One region of the Alteromonas sp. BZK5 genome, then DNA from elsewhere that is predicted to be linked to it. Evidence: predicted binding sites of a transcription regulator. Region 1 holds the regulator's gene; each other region holds the start of a gene.
What was found. Region 1 encodes FliA, which starts transcription of late flagellar genes. Its sites were predicted from a motif close to CTAAAGNTNNNNNNNNNNNNGCCGATA; they were not measured.
Positions count from the first base shown of each region.

Region 1 (8,460 bases):
ACCTTTGTACACAACAAGCGCGATGCGTCTTTTCTGTCCTGCGCGATATCTTCAAATTTCTTAGGTAAGAAATCGAGCGCGCCCGCTTCTAACGCATCTAATGTCGCTTGCGCACCATGATGCGTAAGCGAAGAAAACATAAGAATAGGTGTAGGCCGTTTGTCCATTATAGCCTTTACAGCTGAAATGCCGTCCATGACAGGCATTTCAACATCCATCGTTATCACATCCGGCTTAAGCGCATCTGCTTTTTCAAGTGCATCGCGCCCATTTCTCGCTTCCCCAACAACTTCAAGTTCCCTATCGCCATCGAGTATTTCTTTTACTCGACGACGATAAAAAGTCGAGTCGTCCACGACAAGGACTTTAAAGACCATGGATTATTATTCCTGTTAATTCATCGCCTTACTTGATGGGTTTACGCGCATACCGTTTAAGCAGGCTCGGAATATCTAAAATTAGTGCAATTCCACCGTCTGATGTAATCGTGGCTCCCGCCATACCAGGCGTGCCTTGCAATAATGCATCAAGAGGTTTAATAACCACTTCTTCTTGGCCTATTAGCGCGTCTACTACGAATCCTACTTGTTGTGTACCAATTTGCACCACAACAACGTGTCCCTTTTCTCTATCGATGTTTTTGGGACCTCGAATCAACCATTCACCAAGGAAGAACAACGGAATTGCTTTTGAACGAACTATCATTGTTAGCTGGCCATCGACCGTGTTGGTCTTTTTGATGTCCATATTTATTATTTCGTTCACCGCACCTAATGGTAACGCAAAGGTTTGTTTTCCTACAACAATCATTAGCGTCGGAAGAATGGCTAGCGTTAGCGGAACTTTGATATCCAGTCGCGTGCCTTTTCCTAGCTGTGAATCAATGTTCACGGTGCCGTTAAGTTGGTTAATTTTGGTCTTAACCACGTCCATGCCCACACCGCGACCAGAAATATCACTAATTTCTGTTTTGGTTGAGAACCCTGGCGCGAATATCAAGTTAAACGCTTCAACATCCGACATCCGTGCTGCTGCGTCTGCGTCTAGTACACCGCGACTAATAGCAATTTCTTTAAGCTTTTCAGGATCCATTCCTTTACCATCATCTTCGATGGTTAGAAGAATATGATCGCCTTCTTGAGATGCCGATAGCTGAACCGTACCCATGCGCGGCTTACCCGCTGCAGCACGGTCATCAGGCATTTCAATACCATGGTCGACGGAGTTTCTCACCAAGTGCACAAGTGGATCGGCCAGTGCTTCAACCAGGTTTTTGTCTAAATCAGTTTCCTCACCCACAAGCTCAAGGGTTATTTCTTTTTTCAAGCTTCTAGCGAGGTCTCGAACAACGCGAGGGAAACGACCAAACACCTTCTTGATAGGTTGCATGCGGGTTTTCATTACCGCACCTTGCAAGTCGCCCGTTACCACATCTAAGTTGGCAATGGCTTTGGACATGCTTTCGTCGTTACTGTTGATACCCAAGCTTATTAGCCTGTTTCTCACTAGTACGAGTTCACCCACCATGTTCATAATTTGGTCAAGGCGCTTGGTATCTACACGTACTGTAGTCTCAGCAGGAGGGGCAGCTGGTGCCGCCTTCTTCTCATCTTTTTTAGGCGCTGCTTTTGGTGCAGCAGGTGCGCTTGCTTTAGCTGGCGCTGCGGCGCTAGGAGCAGGCGTCGCTTTTGGCGCAGCTGGCGCTGCTTGTTTCGCTTTTTGAACCGCTTCTGTTGCTGCCTTATCTACAGGAGGCTCTGGCGCCTTTGAAACGGCTCCCTGCTTGGTAGGCCCTTGCCCTGAGCCATGCAGTTGGTCAAGCAGTGCTTCAAATTCGTCATCGGTGATTTCTTCATCACCAGCTGCACTCGGCGTAACTGGTGCTGGAGCTGGTGTATTTGCCTTTGGCGCAGCTTCTTCACCACCAAACTTGCCTTTGCCATGTAAATCATCGAGCAGCGCTTCAAATTCTTCGTCGGTGATATCGTCGTTATCACTATCGGCAGCAGGTGCAGCAGCCTTTGCAGGTTCGCTTTTAGCCGCTGAGGACTGTCCTGGTGCCCCAGAGCCATGAAGCTCATCAAGCAGCGCTTCAAACTCATCTTCAGTGATTTCGTCAATACCGCCGCTATCACCAGAACTTGGTGCCTGTGCAGTAGGCTCTTCAACAACTAATTCTGGCTCTTCAATCGCGGGCTCAGGTTCTGACGCCGGCGCGCTTTGTTCACCAAAAATATTCTCATCTGGAGATTCCGGGCGACTTAGTTTGTGTAACAAGTCTACTAGGTGTGCATCTGCTGGCTCTAATGGATCCCGAGCTTTCACTCGTTCAAACATTTCAACCACAACATCTGTGGCTTGCAGAATAATATCCATCAGTTCAGGGGTTAGTGTTCGTTGACCGTTACGCATTACGTCAAAGACGTTTTCCGCACCGTGACAAATTTCTACTAACTCGGTAAGAGACAGGAACCCTGCTCCCCCTTTAACTGTGTGATAACCACGGAAAATTGCATTCAGCAAATCCGCATCTTCAGGATTGTTCTCAAGATCAACGAGCTGTTCTTGTAATTGTTCAAGTATCTCTCCAGCCTCAACTAGAAAGTCCTGTAATATATCCTCGTCAACATCAAACGACATGCGCCCGCTCCCCTAAAAACCTAAGCTAGACAGAAGATCATCTACATCATCTTGGCCTGACACGACGTCGTCGCGATTATCGGCATCAATGATAGGGCCTTCTGCCTCTACACCATCAACCTTATCGGCCTTAACGCTGGATGGTTTAGTTTGTTCTGCACCGTCGCGTTCACCAAACATGGTAAGCATGTTAACTAAGCTGTCTTCCACTTCTTTAACCAAGTCGATAACGCGGCGAATAACCTGACCAGTTAAGTCTTGATAACCTTGAGCCATCAATACTTCTGTAAGTAACTGTGTAAGTTTAGCTGACTGTGCCGAACCTTCTTCCAACAATTCGTCTAAGTCTGCGCATAAAGCCTTGAATTCACCCAACTCTATTTGGCGATTCATCAGCTTCTTCCACTCAGGCATAACCTTTTCGATGCGCGCCGACAGCATTTCAGCTATAGGCATGCTCGCTTCAACGGCATCCATAGTAGTATTAGCAGCTTTTTCAGTTTCTTCAATTACGTAGGTTAGGCGGGATTGTGCATCGGGAATATCATCGGTCGCGAGATGTTTAATGCGGTCGTCTATTTGGAAATTATTCAGCGCGTCATGGAGCTGACGCGTCAGTTTCCCTACTTCGGCAAATAACTCAACGTTTTCTTTCATTGAGGCCGCTTCTAATAGGGCATTGGCTGAATCGTTATCACCCTCTTCAAGGTAGGTGACAAGCTGTTTTGCTTCTTCCAACGAAATTGGAACGTTTACACTCGTTGACATCCAGTAAACCTCATTTCTCTGGTGAGCGTCTGGATCAACCTAAACGTTCGAATATTTTATCTAATTTTTCTTTAAGTGTTGCTGCAGTGAACGGCTTAACAACGTAGCCATTAACACCTGCTTGCGCTGCGGCTACAATTTGCTCTTTCTTCGCTTCGGCAGTAACCATAAGTACTGGTAGGTGCTTGAGTTTGTCATCGGCTCTAATCGCGCGAAGCAAGTCAATACCCTGCATACCAGGCATGTTCCAATCGGTAACTACGAAATCGAAATCACCTTGCTGCAACATAGGCAATGCAGTACTTCCGTCATCCGCTTCCTGGATGTTGGAAAAACCCAAATCTTTAAGTAGGTTTTTGATGATACGTCTCATGGTTGAAAAATCATCGACCACGAGAATTTTCATGCTTTTGTCCAAAATAGCCTCCAGTGAGGGGTTAATTGTTATTAATTTCTATTCTTCGTCAGCTTGCCACGACTTCATTCGTGATTTGAGTTTTAACATGGCCTGACTGTGAATTTGACTGACTCTCGATTCACTTACATCAAGAACCTCACCAATTTCTCTTAGGTTCAGCTCTTCATCATAATACAGCGAAAGTACAATCGCTTCTCTTTCAGGTAATGTCGTAATTGCATGGGCAAGCGCTTTTTGGAAAGCGCCTTGCATTAAATCTTCCAGTGGTGCGTCGCTACCTCGATTTTGCTCTGTCGAAATAACATCTTCTGACACACCTAAATCTTCAATACCTAACAGCTTTCCGGCATTTACTTCATTAAGCATTTGGTGATAGTCCTGCAAGCTTACATTAAGCTTATCAGCAATATCAGAATCTCTAGCATCGCGACCTGTTTCGCTTTCTACTTGCGAAATTGCTTCAGTGATCGCTCGGCCATTTCGGTGAACTGAACGCGGTGTCCAATCCCCTTTGCGAATTTCATCTAGCATAGCACCGCGGATGCGAATACCTGCAAAGGTTTCGAAGCTGGCACCCTTGGAGCCATCAAAGTTTCGCGCGGCTTCTAATAATCCAATCATGCCTGATTGAATTAAATCGTCTACAAGAACACTAGCCGGCAATCGCGCTATCAAGTGATGCGCTATACGCTTAACCAATGGCGCATGTCTTTCGACTAACTGCGCTTTATCGGTTTGTTGTTGATAAGCGGCTGCCTTGCTGTTCAACGCTGACTTCCTACGGCTTTTTCTGCAACTAATTGTTCAATGAAAAACTCTAAATGGCCACCTGGCTGCGCTGGAATAGGCCATGTTAAGGCTTTACTTGCCAACTGTGTTATTGCAACGGCTGCCGGTGAACCTGGGTAAGCATCGACAATGGCAGTTTGTTTACGCACTGCTTTACGAATGTTCTCGTCAAACGGTACTGTCGCCACTAATTCTAGTGCAACATCTAAAAAACGCCCTGTCACTTTGCTTAATTTACTAAATAGTTCTTGGCCTTCTCGCACGTCGCGCACCATATTAGCCACAACTTTGAAGCGGAAAACACCGTGCTCTCTATTCAGAATTTTTATCAATGCATACGCATCTGTCAATGAAGTAGGCTCGTCACACACAACGACCATGATGTCTTGTGAGGCTTTTGAAAAGCTCAACACCATGTCTGAAATACCTGCCGCTGTATCAACAATAAGCACGTCAATTTGCGAGCGTAGCTCACTAAAGGCACGAATTAGGCCAGCGTGTTGCGTTGGCGACAATTCTGCCATCGACTGCGTGCCTGATGTGGCAGGGGCAATCTTTATTCCGTGCGGACCGGTCACTAATACTTCATCAAGTGTACATTCGCCGGAAAGCACGTGGGATAAGTTTTTCTCAACACGCAAACCTAACATAACGTCTACGTTAGCAAGACCGAGGTCCGCATCGAGAACCATTACACGTTTACCTTGCTTCGCCATGGCGATAGCGGTGTTCAATGTAATGTTTGTTTTACCTACGCCACCTTTGCCACCGGTGACGGCGATTACTTTGATTAACCGTGATTGCTTCATTTTTCTTAAGCTACTCGCTTGGTCGTCAATCATACTGCTTATGCTGTTTTAATTGCGTTGTTACCACTAGTATGATTCAAACCGTACTTTTTATAAAGCTTTGCAGCAGCGGAAACCAAAGATTTCGCTTCTGCAATCTTAATGTCTTCAGGTACTTTTTGACCATCGGTGACATAACTAACCGGTAATTGGTATTCAACCGCTGCACTAAGCACCTCTCCTAAAGAGTAGCACTCATCTAACTTTGTGAAAATACAGCCACTTAGTTCAATATCATCATACGCTTGAATGATTCTCTGCAAAGCAGGATATTGCGTATTTGCTTGCGCTACCAAATATTTTTTAACATTTGGCATTTGTCCGTTATCAAACTGCTTAATTTGTTTAATTAATCGACTATCTCTTTGACTAAATCCAGCCGTATCAATCAATACTAGTCGCTTATGACGAAGTTGGAATAATAAATCCGCAAGTTCTTCACTAGTCTGCGCTTTTCTCACCGTGCAGCCAATAATCTTTCCGTATGTCGCTAGCTGCTCATAGGCGGCAATTCTATACGTATCAATGGTAATCATCGCAACCGACTCTGCACCGTATTTCTGCGCATAGCGGGCAGCAAGTTTCGCAACGGTAGTTGTTTTACCGGTACCTGTTGGTCCTACTAATGCAACAGCACCTTGTGCGCTAAGTATATCGTTTCCTGTCACATTTATGCGATTAGCCAATAGGTTAAGAAGATATACCCATGCATCTCGTTCGTTGTAATGTGACGGCGTATAGCTAATAAGCTGTTTCGCTAACGCGTTGCTTAACCCCATATCGGTTAAACGGGTGATTAGATATTGATGAACAGGTTTTTGACGTTTGTTCTTAGCTTCCATCAAGTCGGCCACTTGATATTGCAATACATCGCGAAGAGACGCTAACTCTTCCTTGATTTGCGCAAGCTCCGCTGACTGCGTCACAGGGGTATCATCCATACTAGACGCTTGATGCTCTGGGAAAGCGTTCTGACGAACTGGTTCATGAGAAGACTGCTGGGCTTCTACGTCGTCAATAAAGGCTTCTGAGAAGTCTAAGTGCGAAGCAATTTCATTGGCGTGCTTAGCATTCGCTGTCATTGGTTGGTTAGGTTGCGCGGGACTCGTCACGCCATTATTTCCACCGTGCTGCTTTTCTAGCAGTGCTTTAAGGCTATCAGGACCGTCGTCACCAATGATTTCGCTCAAGCTAGGCACTGCCTTTTGACCAGGTGTTTTTGTAGCGGCTTGTGGAGACGCTTTCGGCGTAAACAACTTCGCTTCAGGCTCTTTGTCGTAGGCTGCGACAAGCTCAATACCGTCAGCAACTTTGCGATTTGACATGATCACAGCGTCACTGCCCAATTCAGCTTTAACTTGGCTTAACGCCTCACGCATATCTTTGCCGAAGAAACGTCTAATTTTCATTGCAACCTCTCCAATCACCCAGTGTCAGATTATTGACCGACCGAACTGACTATTTTTATTTGTTTGTCGTCAGGCACTTCTTGGTAAGACAGAACATGAAGCCCAACAACCGAATATTTTAAGAAGCGAGACAGAACGGGTCGTAGCATGCCTGAGGTAAGGAGTACTGCAGGCTCTCCTTCTAACTCTTGCTGCTGACTGGCTTGCTGCAATGATTTTTGCAGCTTGTCTGCCAGGCCTGGTTCTATGCCAGCGCCATCTTCGCCACCTGCTTGAAGTGACTGGTGCAACATCTGTTCCAACTCTGGCGCCAAGGTTATGACAGGTATCTCTTTTGCACCTTGAGTAATTTCTTGGACAATTAAACGTTTAAGGGCAATACGCACCGCAGACACTAAAACATCGGGGTCTTGGCTGCGCGTGCCGTACTCACTGAGTGTTTGCACGATTGTACGCATATCGCGAATAGGCACGCCTTCAAACAATAAGGTTTGCAGTACTTTCACGACGGTGCTTAGCGGAAGAATGTCTGGTACTAATCCTTCAACCAGTTTCGGATGCTGCTTGGCAAGCATATCAAGAAGTTGTTGGGCTTCCTCGTGCCCTAATAATTGATATGCATTGTTAGAGAGTAATTGGCTTAAATGGGTCGCTACAACGGTCGCAGCGTCTACTACTGTGTACCCAAGGGTTTGGGCATGCTCCCGTTTGTTGGGCTTAATCCATACTGCGTCTAAGCCGAACGCGGGGTCTTTGGTGGCACGCCCTTCTAATTTACCGAACACTTGCCCTGGATTAATAGCAAGTTCTTCATCGTGACTGATGATGGAATCCCCAATCGTTACGCCTTGCATAGCGATGGTGTAAGTGTTGGGCTCTAAATCCAAGTTATCGCGAATGTGGACAGGCGGAATAAGGAAACCCAGCTCTTGCGATAGTTTCTTACGTACGCCTTTAATGCGCGTCAACAACTCGCCACCCTGGGATTTATCGACAAGAGGAATTAAGCGATAGCCCACTTCCAATCCGATGGTATCTACCTGCTGAACATCATCCCAGCCAAGCTCTTTCACTTCAGGCGCAACCGATTCATCTTTTACCACATTGTCTGGCACTTTGGGCTCTGCGGCCTTTCTCTTTTCTTGGACCGACTGCCAGTAAGCAAAGCCTGCAATCAAGAATGAGAACCCTAAGAATGCGATATGAGGCATCCCAGGAATGATACCCATCACAAATAGAACGCCCGAGGCTATATAAAGAGCTTGATTATTACCAAGCTGACCGCGGATTTCTTTGCCCATTTCCTGAGTCTCGTTTTCACGAGTAACGATAATGGCTGTAGCGACCGAAAGTAACAATGAAGGAATTTGCGCCACCAAACCATCACCGATGGTCAATATGGTGTAGATTTCTATAGCGTTACCGAATGAAAGCCCGTGCTGAATCATGCCAATAAAAAGACCACCAACAATATTAATCAGCATGATGAAAAGGCCTGCGACCGCATCACCCTTTACAAATTTTGACGCACCGTCCATCGACCCGTAAAAATCCGCTTCTGCGGTAATCTCTTCACGGCGTTTACGTG
Region 1 covers NZ_JACSOE010000018.1:57,978-66,437, forward strand. The annotation lists gene BIZ39_RS07550 (chemotaxis response regulator protein-glutamate methylesterase) at 1-377, opposite strand, end outside; gene BIZ39_RS07555 (chemotaxis protein CheA) at 406-2,640, opposite strand; gene BIZ39_RS07560 (protein phosphatase CheZ) at 2,653-3,408, opposite strand; gene cheY (chemotaxis response regulator CheY) at 3,443-3,826, opposite strand; gene BIZ39_RS07570 (RNA polymerase sigma factor FliA) at 3,863-4,594, opposite strand; gene BIZ39_RS07575 (MinD/ParA family protein) at 4,591-5,457, opposite strand; gene flhF (flagellar biosynthesis protein FlhF) at 5,463-6,872, opposite strand; gene flhA (flagellar biosynthesis protein FlhA) at 6,902-8,460, opposite strand, start outside.

Region 2 (6,090 bases), on a different contig from region 1:
CATACAAGTGACCCTAGTTGGAGAAAAATTTGCTTTGATAGCAAAAGAACGCCTGCGCGCTGTAGATGAATTGTTTCAAACAAGCGCCCCTAACTCGGGTAATGAATTACAAGGGCGGGTTCGTATCGCAGCGCCTGTTGGTTTTGGTCATAAATGCTTAATGCCAGTATTACTGGAACTTTCATCAATACATCCTCAACTGGATATAGACCTGACACTCAGTGACGAGCGCGTGGATGTAGTTGACGAAAAAATAGATATTGGGATACGTATCGGCTTCATGAGAGATAGTCGATTTATTGCCCGCCAGCTCACCAAAATTAATATGTATGTCGTGGCTTCGCCTGAGTTAATAAATAGAGTGGGAAGGCCTGCGTCTATTGAAGAACTAAACCACTTGCCCGTTACAGGGTTAGTAGATCGCAATACGGGAAAGCTTTGGCCATGGGTTTTTTCCGTGGACAGACAGTGGACGCCATCTATAACACGTTTTCGAAGTGCCGACACCGAAGCTGAATTAATGGCTATACAAAATGGACTAGGTTTTGCTCAAATTCCTGACTTTTTAGTCCAAGACTTATTACGTCAAGAGAAACTTGTGAGAGTGTTAGAAGAGGTCGAGCCGGTGCCTTGGGATTTATATATTTATCGCCCTCAACGTGGTCCAGTACCACAACGTATTCGATTGGTTTTTGATCACTTGGTGTCAAGATTGAGTGTCGGCTAATGGCCTTGAAGCCGACATTGAAGGCTATTCAAAGGAAGCTATATCTCACTCCCAACACGAAACACCAAACTCAACACAAAAAAACGAGTGCTTAAAAGCACTCGTTTTCAATTGGCTCTTTTACGTGGCCTAGCCCTCGTTTTCACGCTCGGCCTAGCGTGTCGAAAAGCCTCAGTCGACGATAAGTGTAACTAAGTTTAAACTTAGTATTCCCACCATCCTTCTTGCCACCACTCCAAAAACTCTTCAAAGTCGATGTAACCGTCGTCGTTACTATCGATAAGCTTAAAGCCTTCTTGTACGTGGCTAGCTTTCGTTTTTGGTGAAATAACGGTTAGAAGCTCGATGAACTCCGGCAAATCGATTTGGCCGTTGCCATCACGATCGAAAAAGCTGAAGTCCTTTCTAATTTCTTCAATTTTAGATTCTGAAAGTTGAGTGCTCACTCGCATTCCTTATTTCAACTGCAATAAGCACGAGTGTAACGCCCTTCTTTCTAGCTGTCTACGCCTGATTTTCTTTTGCTTTAAGTGCGCGTAAACGTTGAGCTTCTGCTTTTTCCTGACGCTTTTGTTCCATGGTCAAACGCGCTTCCGTTCCTACGTGTTCTTGTTGACGCTCTTTTGCCAGCTGAACCTGTTTTTCACGTTCTCTAAAGCGAGCAATTTGATCGTCGGTATGGGTACCAAAGCAGTGTGGGCAGCTAACACCCGGCTCATACTTATCACTCTGCTTGTCTTCTTCAGTAATTGGAAGTCTGCACGCGTAGCACTGCTCATAATGGCTTTTCTCTAAGTCGTGGTTAACTGCAACGCGATTATCGAATACAAAGCAATCGCCTTCCCACAACGACTCTTCTTTCGGTACATCTTCAAGGTACTGTAGAATACCGCCTTCTAAGTGATAAACCTCGTCAAACCCCTGCTCTTTCAAGTAAGCCGTCGATTTTTCACAGCGAATACCACCGGTGCAGAACATAGCCACTTTTTTATTTTTTGACGGGTCGAGCTCTTTCGCTACGTATTCAGGAAACTCACGAAACGTTTCGGTTTTAGGGTCGATAGCGTGTTTGAACGTACCAATTTCAATTTCATAACCGTTTCGCGTGTCAATAACCGTAACATCTGGGTCGCTAATAAGTGCGTTCCAGTCTTTAGGTTTTACGTAAGTACCAACGGTTTTGCGAGGGTCGATACCCTCAACGCCCATGGTCACAATTTCTTTTTTCAGTTTTACCTTGGTGCGATAGAACGGCTGTTCATCGTGAAGAGACTCTTTGCAAGAAATAGGATTAATACGCTCGTCGCTGTTTAAATAAGCAAGTAATGCGTCGATACCTTCGCGAGTACCAGAAACCGTACCGTTTATCCCTTCGTGGGCAAGAAGAAGTGTACCTTTAATGCCATTAGCTTCCATTGTTTCGAGAAGCGGGTGGCGGATTTCTTTGAAGTTTTCAAGCGCAACAAATTTATACATTGCGCATACAATATATTTAGACATATTTTAACCTTTGCTGATTGGAGCGTAAGACCAGTGCAAAAATGCGGCGCGCAATATAACAAAAAGGAATTATAAAAACTAGGGCGGATACGAATTAGCGCCCCTCCGTCAACCCAAGCTTAGTCCGCAACAACGAATTGAAAAAACTGCTATGCAATATTCTCAAAAGATGTGAAGTGTGACGAATTTTCTTGTTGTGAATGGAATTCTTTATCTTGTGATGAAAGGATATCGTATAGCAGCGTATTATCTTCTTTCACGGTGTTAGTGTATTCCTTTTTCAACCGCTTTTGTGTTGCCAAACTACAATTATCTACTACATCGTCGGGTAGACGTTTAGCATCATCAGTTTGTGAAAGTGGAGAGGGATTCATACTTAAATATAACCTTGCTGCCGCATAGTCTTGAGATACTAACTCAGACAAAACGCGCATTCTGCCCCATTCGCTTTCATTAGCAGCTAGCGATGGCCTTCTATAATAATTTAACGATGCAAGCTTGGATTCGATGCTACTTTTATCATCAGATTCTGACGCTACCGCTTCAATTTCAAATGGCTCAGCCACACTATGTTGCTGCATAGCAATATATAAAGAGAACAACGCTCCCTGCGCAGATGCTTTAGCAAGCACACCACTGCGCTCCCAGTATATACTGGGGTCAATAGGTATTTGCTCACGAGCTTCGACAGTTTCTTGCGACATTCTTATTTACAACTTCATATGTATACTTATGTTTTCGGCAAGATAATGTTTTTCTTAAGCTTATTATCTAAAATTAGATATACTCCTATAAAGTAATCGCGCGCTCACTCATGGATTTGAAATGCAATTTAGCAACAAACAAGTACTGATTGTTGAAGACCAACGCCCTTTCCTTCTTTTATTGAAGGGGCTGATGCATTCGATGGGCGCATCTGATGTAGTTACGAAGTCATCTGCTGAACAAGCGGTATCACTATGTAAAAAGCATAAGTTTGATATTGTCATTTGTGATCTACACTTGGGAGCTGACAACAAGAATGGCTATGAGCTCATTGAAGAGTTGCGCACTCGAAGGCTTATCAGTCCCACATCGGTGTTCATTCTGATAAGCGCAGATAGCGCTCGACCGGTAGTGTTGGGCAGTATTGAACGTAGACCCGATGATTTTTTAATTAAGCCCTTTTCTCAAGTTCAGCTGAAGTCTCGTATTGTTCGTGCGTGGCAAAAAAGACAGTTTCTCCAGCAAGCGTTTAGTCTCGTTGAACAGGGTGAAATGAACAGTGCGATCGACCATATCGAAGCGTTACTTGACGCCCCTTCCCACTATAAAGGTCACTGTGAACAGCTATTAGTCGAGCTATACTGGCGTATAAAGCAACCCGATAAAGCGCTAGATGTGTTACGTGACTACATTGACGGAAAACCCGTGCTGTGGGCACAAATAGCTATTGGAAAAACTTACTTGCTTTTAAAGGAATATGAGAAAGCGATTTCAATTGCCAAGCGAACGCTAAAGCGTAACCGGTTCAATGCAGACGCTCACGATATTCTTGCGCAAGCACACCAAGCCACGACATCTGGCGACAAAGCACTAGATGCAATAAAAGAGGCAATAAAACTGTCGCCCTACTCCTTACCCAGGCATTTCAAAGCCTGTGAAATAGGTCGGCAAAATGACGATTTAGTGCTGGCAGCGAGTTCAAGCCAAGCGATCTGGGATTTATCAAAACGAACCGTTCACAAAACAAGTTTACACTGGTGCGGTATTATCCGAAGCCTTTTAGATGTCGCAGAGTTTGCAGACGACAAGCGCCAGCGCAATAAGTATCAGCAAGAAGCATTACTAACTCTGCAACGAGGAAAGTTTGATGAACATCTTCAAAAAATGGACAGAGATTTTGACGTAGATATATTTGGTACAATCGTCAACGCTAGAATTAGCGCTATAGACGGCAAACTGATTGATGCCAAACGCCACTTAACAACGTCACAAACACTGCTTGACGATAAGTACACGGAAGTTCCTACCGCGTTTATCCCTGACAGTATTAACGTTATGTATAAACTGGGTGAGTTTGATGATGCGCTACAGTTGAATGCACTTTTGACTTCAAGACAGGATGAGCTCGACCAAAACAGTCTAAACATGCTTGATGCGCAAGCCCTCAATGCTCAGAAAAACTTAGCTAGTTATCAACAGTTCAACCGCGAAGGCATTCAGCACTATCAGCAGCAAGATTACGAACGTGCTAAAGCTTCGTTCGCCCTTGCTCAAGGCTTTGCTCCTGTAAATACAGGGGTTGCGCTTAATCTATTGCAATGTCTTCTACAAATTGCAATCAAAGAAGATAAAGCCGAAATGAAACTCATTAATGAGTGTAAGCGGTTGTTTAAATTGATTGACGATATGTCACTTAAGGCGCCTTACAAAGAAAAATACACCAACCTTAGAGATGAACTCTCTAAATATATTGGCTTTTGAATTAGAAAACTGGTGAGCTATGAGATTGTTAGTTTTTTTTACTGTTCGAAATTTTAACCAGCGAGGCCAAAGTATTACTAACTAATCCATAAAATTATCAACCGTTTCGATTAGCTCATCCACGTTTTCAATCAGTGTTTGACGCTGTTTCTCTGAAAGAGTTGAAAATATCTCGGCCAGTAGCGTTGCTGTCACAATCATATTATGAGCACTACTCTGCTTGTACACATCGCTTTTATAATTATCCGGATTTTGCATTAGCGACACCAATTCTTGCTCAAACCTTTCGTTTTGCTTGCGCGAAACGAATAACTTTCTTGCCGCATTTTGAATGTTTCTGCGATACGTTATCCAAGCGTCACCTGTAGAAATAAACTGTTGCGCGTAGGTGCTAACAATTTGTTTTTGCTCTTTACTTAGATCTCCAATACGCTCACTTATTGTTTCTTGTATTCGCTCAATTCTATCTTTAAGTCTCTGTGCTTCAGACTTTTCCAGCGCCTCTTGTCGCTCTTCCTCTTCTTCTTTATTGTCTTTTTCTAATGCCGCAAATAGGGTGACAACTTGTTCATCATCGAGTGTTTTAGCTATAGCCGCTAGTTCAGGACTGACCTCGTCTCGTACTCGCTCCCAATGCGATCTAGCTAGCTCAAGGTTGTTATAAACAATACTCGAATTAAGGGTGTCATTCTGAATCTGCTTTTTTATATCCTTTAATTGCGCTTTATAACGAGTAAGTTCACTCTTCTTGTGCCAGCTCAACCAATTTTGTAAATGCGCATCAAACTTCTCCTCTTGCTCATCTTTAAGCTCGATGTAGTCGTCCATGTACCAATACACCCACCAATCCAGGTTGTTATAGGCCAGCTTAGAACTGCATGAAGTAAGAAAAATAATAAAGACAACAACCAACAATGAACGCATAGTATTTCCTTTTTTACGTTAGTTACGTCGTGACAAGTAAAAACGCTTATTGCTGTGTACCGAAAAATTGAATTTTACTTTGATATTACGCAATAAATATCCGCAATAGAGAACTTTACGTTGCACAGCCTTTACTCTACTTTAATGGCATTGCCTGTAAAAAGAAGGACTTTAATGTGTCAAAACGTGTCGCAATTTTAACCTCTGGTGGCGACGCCCCAGGTATGAATGCATGTATACGTGCCGCAATTATTGCGTGTCAGAAAGCTAATTTTACCTTGCTTGGCTACAAGCACGGCTACAACGGATTGCTACAGCAAGAGTTTATTCCTCTATCTCTTGATTCAACGCACAATCTTATCCAGCAAGGCGGCACCATACTACACAGCGCAAGGTGTAAAGAATTTAAAAATCGTGAAGGTCTTATCAAAGCGGCTGATAATTTGAGACAGGCCGAGGTCGACACACTTATT
Region 2 covers NZ_JACSOE010000130.1:383-6,472, reverse strand. The annotation lists gene BIZ39_RS19775 (LysR family transcriptional regulator) at 1-727, shown strand, start outside; gene BIZ39_RS19770 (EF-hand domain-containing protein) at 931-1,179, opposite strand; gene BIZ39_RS19765 (rhodanese-related sulfurtransferase) at 1,232-2,227, opposite strand; gene BIZ39_RS19760 (VC2046/SO_2500 family protein) at 2,377-2,931, opposite strand; gene BIZ39_RS19755 (response regulator) at 3,053-4,693, shown strand; gene BIZ39_RS19750 (DUF6279 family lipoprotein) at 4,775-5,617, opposite strand; partial or broken gene BIZ39_RS19745 (6-phosphofructokinase) at 5,794-6,090, shown strand, end outside.
Region 2: BIZ39_RS19760 (VC2046/SO_2500 family protein) is a predicted target of FliA. The motif match lies at 2,964-2,990, and genes of this name have one in related genera.

Region 3 (8,460 bases), on a different contig from region 1:
AGCCGCTGACGCTATGCTTAAAGGAATAGAGGGCAACAAACAAACAGTTTTCTTCCCTCGGTTCTTTGGTTTTATTCTGCGCTTTATGCATATACTGCCAACCCCACTGCAAAAGCGATTGTCGTTGGCAATGAGAGAAAAACAATAAGAGAAGATGAATGAACAATAAGATTGCCATCATTGGCACAGGTATTTCTGGTTTGACCTGCGCGCACCTTCTAAATAGGCAGCACGACATCACAGTGTACGAAGCAAATGACTATATAGGTGGTCATACTGCAACGAAGAAAATAAGCGACAATGGGGAAACTTACCATATCGATACAGGCTTTATCGTTTTTAATGATTGGACCTACCCTAATTTTATAAAGCTCATTAATCAGTTAAATGTTGAGTATCAACCAACAGAGATGAGCTTCTCTGTAATGAGTAAAAAGGCAAACCTCGAATACAACGGCAATAACTTAAACAGTTTATTTGCACAGCGGCGTAATATTCTGAGGCCTAAATTTTGGCGCATCGTGAAAGACATATTGACGTTTAACAAAGCGTGTAAAGCGATGGTCGCAGAAAACCGTGATACTTCTTCACTTACGTTAGAAGACGTCATTAGAGAATTAAAACTCAGCGATGACTTTGCACGTTATTATATCTTGCCTATGTGCGCCGCAATTTGGTCCAGCAGCTTAGAGCAAACGAGAAAGTTTCCACTCACGTTCTTTTTGCAGTTTTTCAACAACCATGGCTTGCTCAATATTACCGACCGTCCTCAGTGGTACACAATTAAAGGTGGGTCAAGCCAATACATTCCGCCTTTAATCGCACCATTTGAGTCTAAGATAAAACTATCGACGGCCGTTCTGTCGGTAGCGAAAAGCGATGATAAGTGGCAGGTTACCGACTCTTCAGGCAACGCTGCGATGTATGATCATGTGGTATTTGCGTGCCACAGTGGCCAAGCGTTAAAAATGATTCACTCACCGACTTCGCTGCATCGAGATATCCTTGGAAATATCCCTTACGCAGAAAACGACGTGGTGATGCACAAAGATATTTCACAGCTGCCTAAAAGAAAATTAGCTTGGGCGAGTTGGAATTACAGCTTAAAAGAAGACGCAAGTGAGGAAGCCCGCCCCGCTTCTGTCACTTATAACATGAATATTCTTCAACGCCTTGAAGCACAAAGCATCTACTGTGTAACGTTAAATAATACGGCGGAAATAGACCAAAAGAGTATTCTTCGAAGCTATCAGTACGCACATCCGCAATACAGTGCCAGCATGGTCAACGCCCAAGCAAGAAGAAATGAAATTTGTGGCGTAGACAACTTACATTTTTGTGGAGCCTACTGGTATAACGGTTTTCATGAAGACGGCGTAACTAGCGCACTTGATGTTTGTTCTCGCTTTGGTGAAGCCCTGTGATAGAAAGTGCCATCTACAAGGGTAAGGTTTATCACCAACGGTTTAAGCCTACCCAGCATAAATTTGACTATGACATTTATTTATTTTGGCTAAAGCTTGAGAGCAACGAACTCGAAATCTTGTCCAGTTCGTTAAAACGCTTCTCTGCATACGACAAGGCTAGAGTGCGTTTCAAGCGTGAAGACTACTTAGGTGATCCCTCTTTTCCTCTAGGTCAGGCAGTAATAGACAGAATGACAGAGTTAAACGGAGGGAAGACGCTTCAAGGCGATGTCTTTATGCTGGGACAACTGCGTATGTGGGGGCTTTATTTCAGCCCGGTGAATTTCTATTACCTACGCAATGCCGAAGGTAAGTATACACATATGCTTGCCGAAGTAAGTAACACGCCGTGGAATGAGCGTCATCACTACCTTGTAAATCTAGATACTCAAGACGATACGCCAAAAGCTTTTCATGTTTCCCCGTTTAATCCAATGGATATGACCTACAAATGGTCGATATCGCAGCCGTCGGCTAGACTGTCACTTGCGATGGATTGTGTAAGAGACGACAAAGAGTTCAGTGCAGGGATTAATTTGACTAAATTTACTTTAGATAATGCGAATCTATCTGCGGCACTTAAACGTATACCCAGTATGACAATAAAAACAGTGGCTGGAATTTATTGGCACGCGCTTAAACTACTGCTTAAACGAACGCCACTGTATACACACCCAGAAAAAAGTCAGGAACAATAACAATGTCTTTTGGTGAATCTGTACTACTGACCACCTCAGAGGTCTCCTTTGTAGATAAAGCGTGTAGAACTCTATTCCTACAATGCTTAAAACAACTGCCTTTTGGCAGTTTAACCATTCAAGAAAACGGCGATGTCGTTGCGCGTTTCGGCACAGGCGAAAGCGATTTGCGTGCAACGGTAAATATCAAGGATGTACAAGCCTATCGACGCTTATTGCTTGGCGGAAGTGTGGGCGCCGGAGAAGCATTCATGGATGGGTTATGGGACAGTGACGACGTAACAGCCGTGGTAAGAGTGTTTGCTAGGAATTTATCTACCCTTGACGAATGGGAGAATAAATTTAAATGGGTGACTATGCCCATCAACAAGATTCAACACTTTGCACGTCGAAATACAAAGGACCAAGCCAAGAAAAATATCGAGGCGCATTACGATCTGGGTAATAAGCTTTATACCCGCTTCCTTGACCCAACAATGATGTATTCGTCAGCCATATACCCAGATCCGAATGCAACTCTCAATGATGCACAAAATTACAAGCTCAAAGCCATTTGCGACAAGTTACAGCTTAGCGAAACCGATCATCTTCTAGAGATTGGCACGGGCTGGGGCGGGCTAGCCGTCTATGCTGCTAAGCATTATGGTTGCCGCGTAACGACCACTACCATTTCAGAAGAGCAGCATGCATGGGCAAAAGAATGGATTGCCCGAGAAGGACTTGAAAGCAAAATCACTTTGCTGAAAAAGGATTATCGCCTACTTGAAGGCAAGTACGATAAGCTCGTGTCTATCGAGATGATTGAAGCTGTAGGCAAACAATTTTTAGGAAATTTCTTTGAGAAATGCTCGTCACTTTTAAAAGACGATGGCCTAATGCTGCTTCAGTCAATAACCATTGATGACAGACGTTACGACAGCTATTCAAATAGTGTCGACTTTATTCAGAAATATATCTTTCCGGGTGGATTTTTACCTTCTCAGCACCAGCTTAACGCTCACCTGAAAAAGTACACTAATATGATGATTCGTGACTTACACGACATCGGGATTGACTATGCGAAAACACTGAACCATTGGTATGAAGCATTTATCTCTGCAAAAGATGAGCTTTTAAACGACGGTTATGACGAGCGTTTTATGCGGATGTGGACCTACTACCTGAAATATTGTGAAGGTGGTTTTTTAGAAAGGACAATCAGTACCGTTCAGCTTGTGATTTCAAAGCCTCATTACAGACTTGATTTGGCTCGTGTTTAACAACGCTAATTATCGATAGTAGTGACAAAAAAAGCGGCGCCCTTTTGGCGCCGCTTTCTTGTTTGAAGCTGACACTAGGTCAAAGCACTACTCATCTACAACTGATATAGGCTTCGACAGCATTGGCTTACCCTGATTAATATTAATTTCAACGCGACGATTTTGCGCTCGGTCTGAAGGTGTAGTGGCATTTTCTACAATTGGATCGGTATCTGCCTTACCCACTACCGACATACGACTTTCGTCAAACCCTGGCGCGGTCCGCATGGCTTCAGCGACCGCTACAGCGCGCTGCGCTGACAAGTCCCAATTAGAACGATAGAGTTCATTAGCAATATGCTGACCGTCACTGTGCCCTGAAATTTCGATTTCTCCAGGCACATCCGCCAACAGCGTACCGATTTTTCTCAACACCGGTTGGAATTGGGGCTGCAAAAAGGCCGAGCCCGCCGAGAAGGAACCGTTTTCACGGATTCGAATGGTTAACTGCTGACCCAACGATTCCATTTCCACCGAACCATCTAGAATTTGTTTTTCTAATTGCTGCGCTACTTTTTTCATCAGTTCAGCCATTTGCGACTGATCGGTGCTTTGCTCAGCCGATGAAGACGACTCAGTAGCCGTTTGTTGAGATTGTCCGCCACGCTGCTCGCCGCGCTGCTTCTGCCTTCCGCCGGCAGAGTCTTCGTTACCAGCCTGAAATTCCAGCATTTGCTGGGTCATTTCGTTAGTTTGCTGCTGAATGGATTCAATGGGCGTAGGGTCAGGTTTACCCGGACGAAATTCCATAGCAATAACACTGGTGCCCTTTGGAATATCTTTTACTTCAATTTTATTTTGCACACCAAAAGCAAACTTCATAGAGCCTGCAATTTGTTTAAACTTCAGTACGTCCATTTCCGAAAACGAAAGTAGCAGTACAAAGAAGCACATAAGCAACGACATCAGGTCTGCGAAGGTTCCCATCCAGGCTGGAAGCCCCTCGGGGGGACATTTTGGGCATTCTTCTTCGGCCATTACTCTTCCTCTGCGCTTCCGCGTTTACTCGCCGCAAGGTAGTTCTTTAATACTCCTTCGATAACACGTGGGTTCTGGCCGTCGGCTATACCCACAATACCGTCAAGAACAAGACTCTGGTTTAACTTCTCTTCTCCAGCTCTTACCGCCAGTTTAAAGGCAATTGGCAAACACACGACGTTGGCAAAAAAGGCACCATAAAGCGTGGTTAATAGCGCTACCGCCATGGCAGGGCCGATGGCTTTAGGGTCATCCATGTTTGAAAGCATGGCAACCAGACCGATCAAAGTACCAATCATACCCATCGCTGGTGCTACGTCACCCATTCCTTTAAATATAGAAGCGCCGAACTCATGCCTTTCCGTTGTCATAGAAATATCTTTAGCTAACGTTTCTCTCACCACTTCAATGTCGTGGCCGTCAACCAGCATGTCCACACCTTTTTGCATGAACTCATTTGAAATTTCCGCTTCTTCTAGTGCCAGAAACCCGCCTTTTCGCGCAGCGTCTGCCATTTCAACAATCTTCTCGATAAGCTCTTCAGGCGTTTCAATTTTGAACATGAATGCTTTGCCAGCAACTTTACCCGCACTGAAGAATTGGCCCAACGTAAACTGAGATAGGACAACAAATAGTGTTCCCCCGAATACAATAAGTATTGATTGCACGTCGATGAACATGCCCAAGCTGCCGCCCAGAATCATAGCCATAACTATGAAACCAATGGCGCCCAACATACCTATGACGGTTGCTAAATCCACTCACTCTTCCCCATTTATGCGCAGTCAGTGCTGTTAGTGTACAAATATCCTATCGGCAAAAGATAGAAATACTAAAACGACATTATTGAAAAATATCACATTTATTTGTTTATTATGAAGTAGGTTCTATGTAAAAGCGCTGCTTTGTCTGTTTTTATAAACTAAAAACATCTAGCGCTTTTTCAGCGCCTTACGTTTTCCTTCACAGTAAATAACACGGTTACTTCTGAAAGGTTACTGAGCCTTGCATCGAATATAGCACAATTTGCTTGTATGTTGCCTTTTGAACTGGATGAAAAAAAAGCTATGTTACTGTGATATAGGCGATATACGGACAAACCATTTGACCCTTGTGCAACCCTCGGTTAATGTGCGCGGTATACGTATTTTGGCCACTATATTGAGTGTTTTTATGACGACAGAAAAAGCATCAGCGTCTTTTGAAGAAACTTTATCAGAACTAGAAGCTATCGTTAACGAAATGGAAAGCGGTGATCTGCCTCTTAATAAAGCACTAGAAAAATTTGAACGCGGCATAGCACTTTCCCGCCAAGGCCAACAATCTCTTGAAAACGCCGAGCAAAAAGTAAAGATACTGCTCAGTGAACAAGGCGAAGAAACGCTCCACCCTCTTCCTGAAAGTGAACAGCCATAAATCGTTCATTTTTAACTAACAGGCAATCTATGAATTTTTCTGCTTTGCATCAGCAAGTTAAACAACAAACTGATGCATCTCTTCTTACATTAATTGACGAATTACCCGATTACGCGCCGCGCTTGAAAGACGCAATGCGTCACGCCTTACTTGCTGGCGGTAAACGGATGCGGCCACTACTTGTTCAAGTAGTAGGTAACACCCTAGACGTGCCCAAAAAAGACCAAATGGCTATTAGTATGGCCATTGAATGTGTGCATGCCTACTCGTTAGTCCACGACGATTTACCAGCCATGGACGACGACGACTTGCGCCGCGGTATGCCAACCTGCCATATCGCCTTTGATGAGGCTACCGCTATTTTAGCTGGCGATGCGCTGCAGGCACTTGCATTTACAGTGTTAGCTGATGCGCCATTAAGCACGTATGCTGAAACAAAGCGTAGCCAGTTACTGTCTGTACTTGCGAAAAGTGCGGGTTACATAGGTATGTGCGGTGGGCAAGCTATCGATTTAGCCAGCACCGGCAAAACCATCTCGCTAGAAGAACTAAAACAGCTGCATAGATTGAAAACCGGTGCATTGTTAAAAGCCTGCGTAGAAATGGTCGCCATTGTTAGTGAAGGCTTACTGCCTCAAACTAAAATTGACTTAATGGCTTATGCCGCGGATATTGGGCTAGCTTTCCAAGTTCAAGACGATATTTTAGATGTGGAAGGCAGTAGCGAAAAATTAGGTAAGCCCGCGGGGTCAGACGAAGCGTTAGGGAAAAATACCTTTCCAGCCAAACTTGGTATTACAGGTGCTAAACAAGAATTAGAAATGCTTCACGATAATGCACTTCAAGCATTGGCGCGTTTACCCTACAATACTGACAGTTTAATTGCGTTTAGCGAGCTTTTGGTAAAACGCGACCATTAGCCACGCGCCATGTTGAAAAAGATAATAAGTACATGAGTTTAGATCTCCAACATTACCCAACGCTTGCGCTTGCGCAAACACCCGATAAATTGAGGCAGTTGCCCCAAGACAAATTACGCGAGCTCGCCGATGAGTTGCGTGAGTACTTACTTAACAGCGTAAGCCAAACTAGTGGGCACTTTGCATCTGGTTTAGGCACAGTGGAACTGACCGTCGCTTTGCACTATGTGTACGACACCCCCTTCGATCGACTGCTGTGGGATGTAGGTCACCAAGCTTATCCGCACAAAATCCTTACAGGTCGTGCAGAGCGCATGAGCACCATTCGCCAAAAGAATGGTCTGCACCCTTTCCCATGGCCGCCTGAGAGCGACTACGACACCTTTGCAGTTGGTCATTCGTCTACATCGATTAGCGCAGGGCTGGGCATGGCTGTGGCTGCCGAAAAAGAAGGCAAAAACAGAAAGGTTGTAGCGGTAATTGGCGACGGTGCAATGACCGCTGGTATGGCGTTTGAAGCCCTTAATCACGCTGGTGATATCAAGAAAGACATGGTAGTTGTACTTAACGACAACGAAATGTCTATTTCTGAAAACGTAGGTGCGTTGAACAGTCACTTAGCTCGCTTGCTCACAGGCAACTTTTTCAACTCTATACGCGATGGCGGCAAAAAGCTGCTAAGCAATGTACCTCCTATTAAGGAGTTTGCCAGCCGTGCAGAAGAACACATTAAAGGCATGGTTGTCCCGGGCACGATATTTGAAGAGCTTGGCTTTAACTACATTGGCCCTATCGACGGCCACGACGTTAATGGTGTTGTCGATACGCTACGCAATATGCGCAAGTTTGACGGCCCGCAGCTACTTCACGTAGTCACCAAGAAAGGTAAAGGTTACGCGGTTGCTGAAGAAGACCCTATCAAGTTCCACGCGGTACCAAAATTCAATCCGGCTGACAACGCTTTGCCAAAATCTAAGCCTTCAGCCCCTACCTACTCTGTAATCTTTGGGAAATGGCTGTGTGATATGGCGGCACAAGACCCTAAGCTAATGGCGGTAACGCCAGCCATGCGCGAAGGTTCAGGCATGGTTGAGTTTTCTCAGCGTTTTCCAGAGCAGTATTTCGATGTTGCGATTGCTGAACAGCACGCGGTGACCTTTGGTGCAGGCCTTGCCAAAGACGGTATGAATGCGGTTGTTGCTATTTATTCGTCGTTCCTGCAGCGCGCCTACGACCAGCTCATTCACGATGTGGCGATTCAAGACTTACCCGTATTGTTTGCCATTGATAGAGCCGGTATTGTTGGCGCAGATGGCCCTACTCACCAGGGGGCGTTTGATATCGCTTTCCTGCGCTGTATTCCGAATATGGTGGTTATGGCTCCTTCAGATGAAAATGAATGTCGTCAAATGCTTTACACGGGTCACAAGCTACAAAAACCAGCTGCTGTTCGTTACCCTCGCGGTGCTGGCATGGGTGTCACGCCTGACGAAGCTATGACAGAGCTTGAGATTGGTAAATCTCGTACGTGTCGAGAATCATCAAAAGGCAAGTCTGAAAGTATCGCCATTTTAAACTTTGGCTGCCTACTGCCCTACGCGCTTGAAGCTGCAGAGGCGATTGACGCTACCGTTATCGACATGCGTTTCATTAAGCCGTTAGACGGCGACGCAGTATTAAAAGC
Region 3 covers NZ_JACSOE010000054.1:21,975-30,434, forward strand. The annotation lists gene BIZ39_RS14840 (SDR family NAD(P)-dependent oxidoreductase) at 1-148, shown strand, start outside; gene BIZ39_RS14845 (NAD(P)/FAD-dependent oxidoreductase) at 159-1,424, shown strand; gene BIZ39_RS14850 (DUF1365 domain-containing protein) at 1,421-2,164, shown strand; gene BIZ39_RS14855 (SAM-dependent methyltransferase) at 2,167-3,423, shown strand; gene BIZ39_RS14860 (flagellar motor protein MotB) at 3,511-4,440, opposite strand; gene pomA (flagellar motor protein PomA) at 4,440-5,201, opposite strand; gene xseB (exodeoxyribonuclease VII small subunit) at 5,614-5,856, shown strand; gene BIZ39_RS14875 (farnesyl diphosphate synthase) at 5,886-6,776, shown strand; gene dxs (1-deoxy-D-xylulose-5-phosphate synthase) at 6,809-8,460, shown strand, end outside.
Region 3: pomA (flagellar motor protein PomA) is a predicted target of FliA. The motif match lies at 5,252-5,278, and genes of this name have one in related genera.

Region 4 (8,460 bases), on a different contig from region 1:
AATATGTCAAAATCTGCTACCGCGAGTATGGCAGTATCTCGTAGTTACAAGGCTGCCACCGACGAGAGTAGCGTAACTACACATTTGATTTTATTAATAATGTAATTTGGAAATGAAACTATGCGCTTGAAAAAAATACATAAATCAAAATCGCTGCTGCTGTCTTGCTTTCTTGGTTTAGCAATAAGCACTGGTGGATGCGGCATTATTGATAAACACGTTGAGTGGGAAACAATAGAACCAGAAAGCTATCCCGTGCTCAAGGCGGTAGGCTATGCGCCGATTTCTTCTCAGCATGGCGAAAGCGACAGCATGAAGCTTATAATGGCGATGAAAGCGTCAAAATTAGATGCATACCGAGAGCTCACTGAACAAGTCTATGGTCAAAAAATTGAAGGCAATCAGTCTCTGTCTCACTTGGTTATAGATAGCGAAACATTGCGAGCATCTGTAGAGGGGGTCATTAGAGGCGCTGAAGTCGTAAAAGCCTATCCGGTAGGTGAAGATACATACGTCACCGAACTCGCTTTAGATATGCAGCGGGTTTACGATATATATCTGTCGACCGCAAAACCGCGCCGAGTAAAGGATGTTAAGTATTATTAAACGTTAGCGAAAGGGGTGTTTGCGCAAGTGGCTGTATCGTGAAGTCTTAAAACATGCGTAAATTCACAGAGATATAATTTACTTTTACCGGTTAAGGCTTAACGGTTAAAGCTCGCTGAGTGGGGTTTACTGAAATCGCAAAAAAATTAGGCGCTCACTCCCGACCCTAAAGTCCCGCCTTTCGGCTTTCCTTTTTTGTCATAGGTGAGCGATTCTTTGGCACGAACTTCCATCATCAAGTTACGTAAGTGTGTGAGGCGTAGCTGTCCTTGCTCTACGGCTTTTTGATTGACTTGTGTGCGGTATTTGCAATCGTCCAGAAGTTTCTTTGCATTTTCCATTAATGCTTCATCTTCTTCTGACATTGAGCCTTGATCGCTAATTGTGCGCTCAATGCTTCCATCGAGAGCCTGAATAGACGTTAACAGTGCTGTCTTTTCGTCTAATAAGTTCATTAATGATTCTGCGTCTCGCGAACTGATAAGTTGCAATTCTTTTTCAAGCAATACGGCAAGTGAAGACAGTTGTTCCACTTGCTTTATTAGTGCTTGTGTCAATTGGCTTGCTTGTTCAGTCACGTTAGCTCTCTTCTGGTTAGTTACGAGTTTTGTCGCTCACTATTTAGCGCCAAAAATCTCACCTTCTAGTTTTGCAATCTTGTTGGCAAGCACTTCAGGATTAACTTTATACTCGCCGCTTTGAATCGCTCGCTTAAGGCGATCGACTTTATCTTGGTTCACAGGCGCTTCCGAACCTTTCTTCTGAACCTGGTTGAGCTGCTGAGCAGATTGCGTCAACGATACAGAATCCTGGCGCGGAACTGATGCGGTTTGCGCAGCCTGTGTTGATGCCTGCTGTGGAGATTGCTGCGTTTGGTTTTGCTGCGCAACCTTTCCATTATCAACGGGTGTTTTCGGTAACCCATTGTTTATATTGTTAATTGCCATAATTAGTCCTCACTACTTTTTCGCCTCTATAAAGTTTATCGGCTTTTTGGCTAATTTCTTTAGCTAAATTGTGAACAAAAAAGTAGATATTCGCTGCCTCGTTTATAAGTGTATCACGACTTCTTCAGGGCTTGCGACTCTTGCTATCACCGCCTTTTGGCTACTGGCATTAATTACCTTAATATTGTCACCAACAACACCGTCTTGCTGAGCGATTCCGGCTGTTTTCACTTCCATTCCTGCTACCTCAGCAGTTATGGTAATTCTGTCGCCTTTGCACACAAAGCATAGCATATTTGACTGTATAGCTTGTCCGTCAGTCACTCGGCGTTTTATTCTAGCCCCAATAAGCGCTTCTAGCTCAGTAAATGCGGTATGGCGTAATCGTCTTACATCAACTTTTGCCAGAGAGAGATTCGATGATGTCAGTACGGTTCCTGGACTTATTGCGCCTTGAGTGACAACAATTTCTTTGGTACGCGTTACTTGCCCGCTGGTGAAAAGGTACCATTCATTATTTCTGCAGCTCACTCTAACTGATATATACGATTGGCTCAGCGCTTCTTGCGACGCATTGTATTCGAACCCAGTTGGGCAGTCAGGAATATTTATCCTATCGTCTATCTTCACAATAGACACATCAATGCTAGTATCCTGCGTATTATCAGCAAGTTGAGTTATTAGGTATTGTTTTGCGCCTTCTTCAACCTGTTTGTGATTGGTTTGTGTCGCCAAGCAGTTCATAGAAAGCACACTGAAAACGGTCAATGACAGTAATCGTGTGAATGTAAGGCGCGTTTTGGCGTTCATATTTTTCATCATGACTTTTCGTGTTCAGTTTACAAGTTATTGACTATGCTTAATACGGCCGGTTTGCTTAGTGCAAATAAATAACAGCCAAAGTAAATCCATAAGGTTTACAAGCACGAGCGTCAACGCAGGATCATTGATTAAGTTAAGGTATAAACCCTACTAAAGCCTGAAAAATGCTATTTAGTGTCATTTTTCTGTCGTTTGACCTGCAAAAATTTAGTGATATTGTCTATCTTTATCATAAGAGGCAATGATCATGCCCAGTATTACTTAGAGGTGACCTATGTCGGGGATTTTAGATTCAGTAAACCAGCGCACGCAGCTTGTTGGGCAGAATCGCTTAGAGTTGCTGCTGTTTAGACTGAACGGCCGCCAACGCTTTGGAATTAACGTTTTTAAAGTGCGGGAAGTGCTTCAGTGTCCTCCGCTAACAGCAATGCCGAAATTAAACCCGTTGGTTCGTGGTGTGGCGCACATCCGTGGTCAAACCATATCGGTCATTGATTTAAGTATGGCAACTCGCGGCCGTAAAATTGAAGATCTCTCTAATGCCTTTATTGTCATTGCGGAATATAACCGTTCAGTTCAGGGCTTTTTGGTGGGTGCCGTAGAGCGTATCATCAACACCAATTGGGATGCGATCATGCCGCCACCTCAAGGTACTGGCAGAGCAAGCTATTTAACGGCGGTGACTGAAGTTGAAAATGAACTTATTGAAATTCTAGACGTTGAGAAAATTTTAAATGAAATTTCTCCGTTGAATGCCGAAGTAAGTTCAGAGGTGGCAGAAGGTCTGACAACCGAAGGCCAAGAGAACAAAATTATCTTTATTGCAGATGACTCTGCGGTAGCGCGAAACCAAGTTAAAAAGGCCCTAACTTCACTAGGCTTAGAAATTGAGCTAGCTAAAAACGGTCTTGAAGCATTAAACAGGCTTAAAGAAATTGCGGAAGAATATGGCGATGTAACGAACCGTGTAGGCGTGCTGGTCTCAGATATCGAGATGCCAGAAATGGACGGCTATACACTAACTGCCGAAATTAAAAATACGCCTGAACTTCAAAAGCTTCATGTTGTATTGCATACGTCGCTCAGTGGTGTCTTCAACCAAGCTATGGTGCAGAAAGTAGGGGCTGATGACTTTATCGCGAAATTCCACCCCGATGAACTTGCTACCGCGGTACAAAAGTGGCTAATGACTGAGTGCGAATAACGGAGCAAGATAGGATTGGCTAATAAAGACGTTTCGCCAGCAAGTTACCTCAAGTTTAGAGAGTTTTTGGAAAAGCAATGCGGCATAGTATTAGGTGATAATAAACAATACCTGGTGCGCAGCCGTTTAGCTTCATTACTCTATAAGCATAAGTATGAGTCTGCTGACGAACTGATTGACGTGGTTGTGAAAGGGTTCGACAGAACTTTACTACAGAACGCTATTGACGCAATGACCACAAACGAAACGTTGTGGTTTCGAGACAACTATCCCTTCGATTTACTTGTAAAAGAGTTACTACCAACACTATCGGCAAAAAATCAGAAACTTCGCATATGGAGTGCCGCTTGTTCGTCTGGACAAGAGCCTTATTCTATTGCGATGTCTGTACTTGAATATCAGCGCCAAAGGCCAGGTGCATTAAGAGCGGGTGTTGAAATTGTTGCTACAGATTTATCGTCAGAAATGCTGCAAAAGTGTGAGTTAGGTATTTATGACGAACTGTCCCTTGCAAGGGGATTGTCCCCGCAAAGGAGACAGGCCTTTTTCCAGCAAAATGATAGCGGGCTTATGCAGGTAAAACCCGACGTTCGTCGGATGGTAAGCTTTAGAAGTCTAAATTTACTTTCGAGCTATGCAGCACTTGGCCGCTTTGATATCGTTTTTTGCCGTAATGTTTTGATTTATTTCTCGGCCGAAGTAAAACAACGCATCCTGCAACAAATTGCCGGACAGCTGCAGCCTCAGGGTGTGCTTTTCCTTGGCGCCTCTGAATCAATCAGCGCTGCAAGTGATACCTACAGTATGGTTAAGTGCCACCCTGGCCTTTACTATCAAAAAAAATGATCTAACTTATCGGCCTGATAAATAATACTTTTTTTTAAGATCAGGTCGACACTTTTGACTTACACCCTCCGTCAAAATCTCATTATGGCATTTGCCTTGCTAACTATTTCTACAAACGACAGTAAAACGGCAAGATTCGATATTTAATTGTCCGCTTACATTGTCACCACGAAACAAATTTTTAGTATGTCAGAGGTCATGTTATGGCTATTAACCTAGATAAGCTGGTTGGCTTTCATGAGTCAGCACTCACTATACGCACAGAGCGTATGGAAGTGATTTCTGGAAATCTAGCGAACGCAAACACGCCTGGTTATAAAGCGCGGGACATTGATTTTAATAAAGCAATGCAGTCGGCTATGCGAGAAGCATCTGGTGGTACAGCCAATCACGCTTCTTCAGGAATGGTGCGGACAAATGATCGCCACTTAAGCGGCAATTCTACGTCAGTAGCGGCAAACTTTGACATGCAATACCGCATCCCAACACAACCAGACACTGGCGACGGGAATACGGTTGAAGTTCAAGCGGAAAGAAATCGGTTTTTAGACAATGGATTGCGCTACCAAGCCAGCCTAGAGTTTTTGAACGGAAAAATTAAAGGCATGAAAAAAGCGCTTAGCTCAGGAGGTCAGTAGTCATGAGTTTATTTAATGTAATGCAAATTTCGAGTACGGGTATGGAGGCGGAGAATGTACGCCTTAATACTACGGCAAGTAATATTGCCAATGCTAACTCGGTTAGCAGCAGCTATGACGAAACATACCGAGCTCGCCATCCAGTTTTCGCTACGGCGTTGCAAGATGCAATGCGCGATCAGTCAAAAGGTGCAGGTGTTCAAGTAAAGGGGATTGTAGAAAGTGATGCTCCTTTGCAAGTGGAGTATTCACCTAACAATCCGATGGCAGATGAAAACGGCTACATCTATAAACCCAACGTGAACATTGTGGAAGAGATGGCGAATATGATGTCAGCGTCCAAAGCGTATGAAACTAACGTACAGGTTGCGGACACCACAAAGCGTATTTTCCGTCGCGTACTGCAGCTAGGTCAAGGGCAGTAACTTGCCGCTTGAATAATGTGAGGATTACTCAGTGAATACCATAAACAATACTGGCTTAAATACTGATCTGTATTGGCAAGAGGAAACCGTCAAAATAGCTGACGGCACCGAGCAGCAGTTAACCCAGGAAGATTTCTTCTCAATGTTAACTGAGCAGTTAGCCAATCAGGATCCCACTGCACCCGTTGATAACGATCAAATGGTAGCGCAGATGACATCATTTACGATGGCCGACGGTATTTCCCAGCTTAACGAAAAGTTTGAGTCGTTTGCAGCTTCAATGACATCGAATCAAGCGTTACAAGCTTCTAGTCTTATCGGGCAAAACGTGCTGGTTCAAGGTAACGTGGGTTATATGGCCAATGAAGGCGATGGCATTTCGGGTGTCATCGTGAATGAAAAAACAGTTCAGAATATGACGATCACTATTGAGAACCAGTTTGGTGAAGTCATAAAAACCATTGATGCAGGCACACAAAGCGCTGGCAACATTGAGTTTGAATGGGATGGCAAAGATAAGCATGGCAACCAGATGGCACCGGGTGAATATGTTATCAGTGCCACTGGCGAGTTGAATGGAGAAGGTGTTCAGCTGAATACCGCCGTTAATCGCCATGTTGGAAGTGTAAGCTTGGCTGGTAGTGGTCAAGGCGTAATTTTGAATTTGGATGGTGATGTCAGTATCAATCTTGATGACGTCATTCAAATCGGCAGTTAGTAGGAGAATCAATAATGTCTTTTAATATTGCACTGAGTGGCGTATCAGCCGCACAAAAAGATTTGGATGTAACCGCCAACAACATCGCAAACGTAAATACAGTTGGCTTTAAAGAATCTCGCGCTGAATTTGGCGATGTTTATGCGGCATCACTGCTTTCAGGTGGTAAAACTAAAGTAGGTGACGGTGTACTCACTCAAGAAGTTGCTCAGCAATTTTCTCAAGGTAGCCTTCAGTTTACCAATACCTCGCTTGATTTGGCGATCACGGGTAATGGTTTCTTTGCGACAGTACCTGAAATTACGTCTCGCGACTTCTCGTTCACACGTGCGGGTCAGTTCAAGTTAGATAGCGACAATTTCGTGGTTAACAGTAACGGCGATAACTTATTGGGTTTCCCCGTTAACTCTGATGGTACAAGTGCCTCGGTAGCACTTAGTACTACTGAGCCAGTGCGTATTCCAGACTCTTCGGGTTCTCCCGCACAAACCACAGAAGTTGACATTCGAATGAACTTGCCTGCTGGTGATGCAGCCCTAGATCCACAAGATTTTGACCCTGAAGATCCGCTTACCTACAACGCCGCAACATCGGTAACCGTTTACGATTCGTTAGGTGATAGTCACGTAATGACCTATTACTTCATAAAGGATGCGACACCGGGTGTTGATAATGAGTGGTATGTTGCTACTGCAATCGATGACACGCTAGTTGATATGACAGATTCAGCGGGTAATGACACAGACCCAGCAACAGCAGTAAATAGTGTCGGTGGTAACACTGGTAACGCCGTAACAGCATCTAAACTTATCTTCTCTCAAGGTGGTGATTTTGCTGGCATGGAAACGCCTGATGGCCTACCTACACTTGATTTCAAAATGCAAACAGAAGCGTTAGGCGCAGGTATTCTTGCTAATGGCTCAGATCCTACTCAGCAAATAAGCATTGATTTTAACCTCGATGTTAATAACGCGACGCCTAATGAGCCGACTCAGTTCGCCTCTGCGTTTGAAGTTACTTCACTAGAACAGGACGGTTTGCCTGTAGGTCGATTAACAGGTATCGACATTGGTCCGGATGGCTTGGTTCGCGCGACGTTCTCTAATGGTACGTCTGAACCTATTGTTCGTGTCGCTTTGGTTCGCTTTTCTAATGAACAAGGCCTAACTCAAGAGAGCAGTACTCAGTGGAAGGAAAGTATTCTTTCAGGTGAGGCACTAGCGGGTGAAGCAACAACCGGTACTTTCGGCGAAATTAACTCTTCGGCGCTAGAACAAGCTAACGTTAACCTTACCACTGAGCTCATCGACATGATTATCGCTCAGCGTAACTTCCAGGCAAACTCGCGCGCGCTTGAAGTGAACAACTCGCTAAACCAGACTATCCTTAACATTCGATAGTTTGCAGTAAGCCACATTAGCAGATTGCTAAGCGGCAAATTTTAGGCGCGGAAAACCGTACCTATTTGACCCGATTTAGAAAGGTCGCAACAATGCGACCTTTTTATTTTTCTATATATATCAATTTAATACCGCCCTTATTTTTCAATTGCACTAAATATCCACAGATTGGCACTGCCTTTGCAAAATCTTGTTTAAGGTTTAATCAGAGTCAAAAGTCAGTCATGGACAAACTTCTCTATATTTCAGCAAGTGGCGCCTCCCAAGACCTACTAGGAACAGGGATTAGGGCCAATAACTTGGCTAATGCACAGACAACGGGATTCAGAGCGCAGTTAGAGCAGGCAAGGTCAATGCCGGCCTACGGCGAAGGTTTGCCGACTCGCGTGTTTTCCATGACAGAGAGCCCGTCGAATAACTACGAGTCGGGTCCGATGATTAAAACAGACCGCGATTTAGACGTAGCCATTCAAGGTGATGGTTGGTTCGCTGTACAAGATCAAAATGGTCAAGAAGCTTACTCGCGTGATGGAAATTTCAAGTTAGGCGATGACGGAATTTTGACAGATATCCACGATCGCGTCGTGCTTGGTGACAATGGGCCAATATTCCTTCCTGTTCCTTTAGATAACCTCAATATCGCCGCCGATGGCACGTTGTCGATGAGACAGTTAGGTGCCCCTGCCAATGTTATTGAAGAAGTGGGGCGACTTAAATTAGTTAGTCCAAACTATGCAGACATGGAACGTGGCAATGACGGCTTATTTAGAATGGAAGATGGCTCAATAGCGCCAGCCAATGCCAACGTAAAAGTAATGTCGGGCATGCTTGAAGGTTCCAACGTTAATGCTGTT
Region 4 covers NZ_JACSOE010000017.1:59,033-67,492, forward strand. The annotation lists gene BIZ39_RS07185 (LPP20 family lipoprotein) at 121-606, shown strand; gene flgN (flagellar export chaperone FlgN) at 753-1,184, opposite strand; gene flgM (flagellar biosynthesis anti-sigma factor FlgM) at 1,224-1,553, opposite strand; gene flgA (flagellar basal body P-ring formation chaperone FlgA) at 1,656-2,372, opposite strand; gene BIZ39_RS07205 (chemotaxis protein CheV) at 2,650-3,579, shown strand; gene BIZ39_RS07210 (CheR family methyltransferase) at 3,595-4,425, shown strand; gene flgB (flagellar basal body rod protein FlgB) at 4,629-5,063, shown strand; gene flgC (flagellar basal body rod protein FlgC) at 5,066-5,488, shown strand; gene flgD (flagellar hook assembly protein FlgD) at 5,520-6,206, shown strand; gene flgE (flagellar hook protein FlgE) at 6,221-7,606, shown strand; gene BIZ39_RS07235 (flagellar basal body rod protein FlgF) at 7,831-8,460, shown strand, end outside.
Region 4: flgM (flagellar biosynthesis anti-sigma factor FlgM) is a predicted target of FliA. The motif match lies at 1,590-1,616, and genes of this name have one in related genera.